2 regions of the Lysinibacillus sp. Bpr_S20 genome follow, and region 2 is predicted to be linked to the other one. Evidence: predicted binding sites of a transcription regulator. Region 2 holds the regulator's gene; the other holds the start of a gene.
The links. The regulator LexA, encoded in region 2, represses DNA repair genes until DNA is damaged. The targets are predictions, from matches to a motif close to CGAACATATGTTCG.

Region 1 (2,209 bases), on a different contig from region 2:
AGGAATGTCTTTGCTTTTACTCCCGTATGCATTAATGCAAGGGTCGTTCACTTTACTGACAATCTTTACAATTTTTTACGGATTAGATTGGATCGCTACAGTGCCTCCAACGATTAGTATTTCTAGACAAATTTTCGGTACAAACAAAAGTGGCATTATTTATGGGTGGATTTTTGCTTCACATCAAGCAGGAGCGGCAGTTGCTGCTTATGGTGGAGGCCTTATTTACAAATTTTTCGATTCCTATACTTGGGCCTTTTTCCTTGCAGGTATGTTCTGTGCATTGGCAAGCTTATTTGTCATCATCGTGAAAAAACAACCGCCTCATCAAGCTAATACTCGATAATCAAGAATTCTTGATGCTATCGTCGGTTGTCGGCAATTTATCAGCGATGATCATGATGTTATCAGCGATACCTGGCAATTTATCAGCGGTTTCCGTGATGTTATCAGCGGTGTTCATGATGTTATCAGCGATACCCAGCAATTTATCAGCGATTGGCATTTCGGAGCACCGAGTTGCTTTCGCTGCTTTTGTTGTTGTTTCGCTTTCGCACAGAAAACATTAGTCCAGCTTATATTGGACTTCGCCGCTAAAAGTGTGAGTTTCGCCGCCAAACTATAAAAATGCGCCGCCAAGCAAGCAAAGAACGCCGCCAAACCACAAAAATGCGCCGCCAACCAAGCGAAGAACGCCGCAAAAACCTGAACTTTGCACAACAACATTGAAGTTGAAGCCAATAACATAGCGGCTTCAACTTTTTTAAAAAATTTTTTTGACATCATTCAAACAAAAGTTTATAATGTAAACAAATATAACAAAAGGTGATGCTATGAATGAAAGAGAACAGGCGGTCCTTGCATTAATTCGTCAGAATCCGTTTATGTCTCAGCAAGAGATGGCAGATAAGATGAATCTGTCTCGACCGGTGCTTGCTAATTTAGTGTCGAGCTTAACGAAGCAGGGGAAAATCGTCGGTCGTGCTTATATTTTACCTGAGGAGAATGAAATCATTTGTATCGGTGGAGCCAATCTTGACCGAAAGTTTCATGTAAAGGGTAATGTCCAATTCGGTACATCTAATCCTGTTAGCTCTTCATTTAGTGTAGGTGGTGTTGGGCGAAATATCGCTGAAAACTTAGGCAGATTAAATCATCAAGTAACATTGTTGACTACTGCTGGCAAAGATGCTGATTGGCAAGTGATCCAGGAAGCTTCAGAGCCATTTATGAATTTACGCTATGTGGAACAGCTACCAGATGCTTCGACTGGTTCCTATACTGCGATAATGGATGAGCAGGGCGAGTTAGCATTAGCTGTAGCAAATATGGAAGTGTATGAGCTTTTATTGCCAAGTTTGCTGAAAAAACATGAGGCCATGCTGATGAATGCAGGCTGCTTTATTATGGACTTAAATTGTCCAAAGGAAACCGTGGCATACATACAGCAGGTTGCGATTGCACGTGACATACCATTTGTCATCGTACCGGTATCTTCGCCAAAAATGAATCGATTACCGGATACATTGCAAGGAGTTACATGGTTTATTTGTAATACAGATGAAGCAGAGACGATTGTTGGTCATAAAATCCATAACTCTGCGCATTATGAAAAGGCTTTACAGCAACTTCTTACATTAGGTGCTGAACAGGTAATAATTACTGCGGGTAGCAAGGGTGTGTATGCAGCGTCCACTACAACGAAGCCAAGTCACTTTGCAGCTAAAGCTATTGAAAAAATTGAAGATGTAACAGGTGCAGGAGATGCCTTTGTCAGTGCTGTGATCCATAGCTGGCTTACTGAGCAATCCTTTGCAACATGTATTGATGCAGGCTTAACGAATGCCAAAAATACGCTTGCATCTCCATATACAGTAAGACCTGAATTATCAGTTGATTTGTTAAACAGTGAAATGGAGGAATAACAACATGAAAGAATTCATCGTATTATCAGAAGAGGTAAAAGCAGGACAAGCGAAAGGCTTACCAATCGTAGCATTAGAATCAACAATTATTTCCCACGGAATGCCATATCCACAAAATGTTCAAACTGCACGTGAAGTAGAACAAATTGTTCGTGATAATGGTGGAGTACCAGCAACTATTGCATTAATCGATGGTAAAATTAAAATTGGTTTATCTGATGAAGAACTTGAAATGTTCGGTAATGCACAAGGGGTAGCAAAAGCATCTCGTCGCGACTTGGGCT
Region 2 (2,209 bases):
TTTTGTTCATGACAGTCTAAAATATTCAATTCGTATGGAAAGTGAAATAACACAAGATTTCACCATGCAGGATTTGCTTGAAATGGCTAATTCAATGTTTTAAAGGCTATCACCATAACGTGTGGTTGATTTCCGTTCCGGCTGGGCGCTTTGTAGCTGCCGCTTTGCTTTCGCACAGATAAAACATTTGTAGCTGCCGCTTTGCTTTCGCACAGATAAAACATTTGTAGCTGCCGCTTTGCTTTTGCTACAGAAAACATTTGTTGCTGTCGCTTCGCTTTCGCACAGATAAAACATTGCCGCTGCCGCTTTGCTTTCGCGCAGAGCTTCCTGGGGGCGTCCGATGAGCCTTCGTTCCCCTATCGCTGATCCCCAAGGAGTCCGCCCAGCCTCCACTCCAATCAACGTATATACATGTAGTACGTTTTTACAAATGTCAACCTCAACTTTTCGTGGATGAGCTATAAACCCTAAGTGTAGGAATCCATTTTAAAGTGGGTTCTTTTTTAGTGTAAATAGCACTCAAAACATAAGAAAAAGAGGAATATGCCCATCTGTGAACATAATATCCTCTTGTTATATTTTAATATTGAGATACTTTTAATGTACACGACGATAAAGACCTACAACATGTCCCAAAATAGAAACTTGGTCTACGATAATTGGCTCCATTGTTACATTTTCAGGCTGTAAACGAAAATGATTTTTTTCCTTGAAGAAACGTTTTACAGTTGCCTCATTTTCCTCAGTCATTGCTACGACAATATCACCGTTATCAGCAGTAGCTTTTTGTTTAACAATCACTAAATCCCCGTCTAAGATGCCAGCTTCAATCATTGATTCACCCATAATTTCTAGCATGAATAATTGATCTTCACTTGTACCATAAATATCTGGTAGCGGGAAATATTCATCGATATTCTCAACAGCAGTTATCGGAGAACCTGCAGTAACCTTCCCGACTAGTGGGACATGTATAACTTGTTGCTTTTGAATAGAATCCTCAGGTTCTAAAATTTCAATTGCACGGGGTTTAGTTGGATCGCGTCGAATTAAGCCCTTTTGCTCTAAACGAGCTAAATGTCCATGAACTGTTGAGCTTGAAGCAAGTCCAACTGCTTCACCAATCTCGCGGACAGATGGTGGATACCCCTTTGAGCGCACTTCTTCTTTAATGAATTCTAATATGGCCTCTTGTCTTTTCGAAACTTTTTTCATAATTGCTCACCTCTTTTTTAATCATTCTACTTATTAATAGTATAACAGAATGCGAACACTTAAGCAAACATAGGTTCGAAAAGTGTTTGACAAAAACATTTGTTCGTATTATTATGAGAACATATATTCCGAACAAACATTCTCGAAAAGGGGTTATAAACATGAACTGGTTAAAGAAAAATCCACATATTACAACTTTATTAGGAGCTTGTCTACTTTTTGCAGCATACCTTTTTATAACAGACCCAGGTGATGTAACGTACACAGAAATTGAAATCGCACATGGTGATAGCTTATGGTCGTTAGCCGAACAGTACCGTGGTAAAATGAAAACGGATGAATGGATTAAGCTTGTAAAGGCGGAAAATGAATTAACGAACGTACAAATTATTGCGGGTAAATCCATAGTAATCCCAGTAGTAGGTGACCAACCTTACCCTATAAATTCAATTGAAATTGCGAGAAACGAAAAATGATAAATAATCAACAATCGGCTGTTGTCTATTGCCGTGTGAGTACAGAAAAAGAGACACAACATTCCTCGTTAGAGCGTCAGCAGGATGAGTTGATGCGCTATGCTAAAGAACAAGGTTACGTAGTTAAACATGTTTTTAAGGACAAACATAGCGGCTATGATGTAGAACGTGAGGGTCTGCTAGAAATGCTCGATTTCATAAAAGAAAAAGAAATAAATGCATTATTTGTGCAGGATGAAACACGTTTAGGACGTGGAAATGCTCGAATGGCAGTGTTGCACTTATTGCAGAAAACTGAAACGGATGTTTTTTCGATGCGAGATGCGGGACCTTTACAATTAAATGAAATGGATACGATGCTCCTAGAAATTTTAGCAATTGTTGAAGAGTATCAGCGCAGAATCCATAATGCTAAAATACGTCGTGGTATGCGTCGTGCCGTTGAAAATGGCTATCGCCCTGAAAATAATTTATCTAACCGTGGAAATCCAAACGGTCAGGAACGTAAGGATGTA

Region 1: MWJ95_RS12880 (carbohydrate kinase) is a predicted target of LexA. The motif match lies at 788-801, and genes of this name have one in related genera.

Annotation. Positions count from the first base shown of each region.
Region 1 is NZ_JALNLQ010000004.1:389,216-391,424, forward strand. It holds gene MWJ95_RS12870 (MFS transporter) at 1-346, shown strand, start outside; gene MWJ95_RS12875 (hypothetical protein) at 347-505, opposite strand; gene MWJ95_RS12880 (carbohydrate kinase) at 834-1,925, shown strand; gene MWJ95_RS12885 (pseudouridine-5'-phosphate glycosidase) at 1,930-2,209, shown strand, end outside.
Region 2 is NZ_JALNLQ010000010.1:131,629-133,837, reverse strand. It holds gene MWJ95_RS20300 (hypothetical protein) at 1-103, shown strand, start outside; gene lexA (transcriptional repressor LexA) at 601-1,218, opposite strand; gene yneA (cell division suppressor protein YneA) at 1,380-1,694, shown strand; gene MWJ95_RS20285 (YneB family resolvase-like protein) at 1,691-2,209, shown strand, end outside.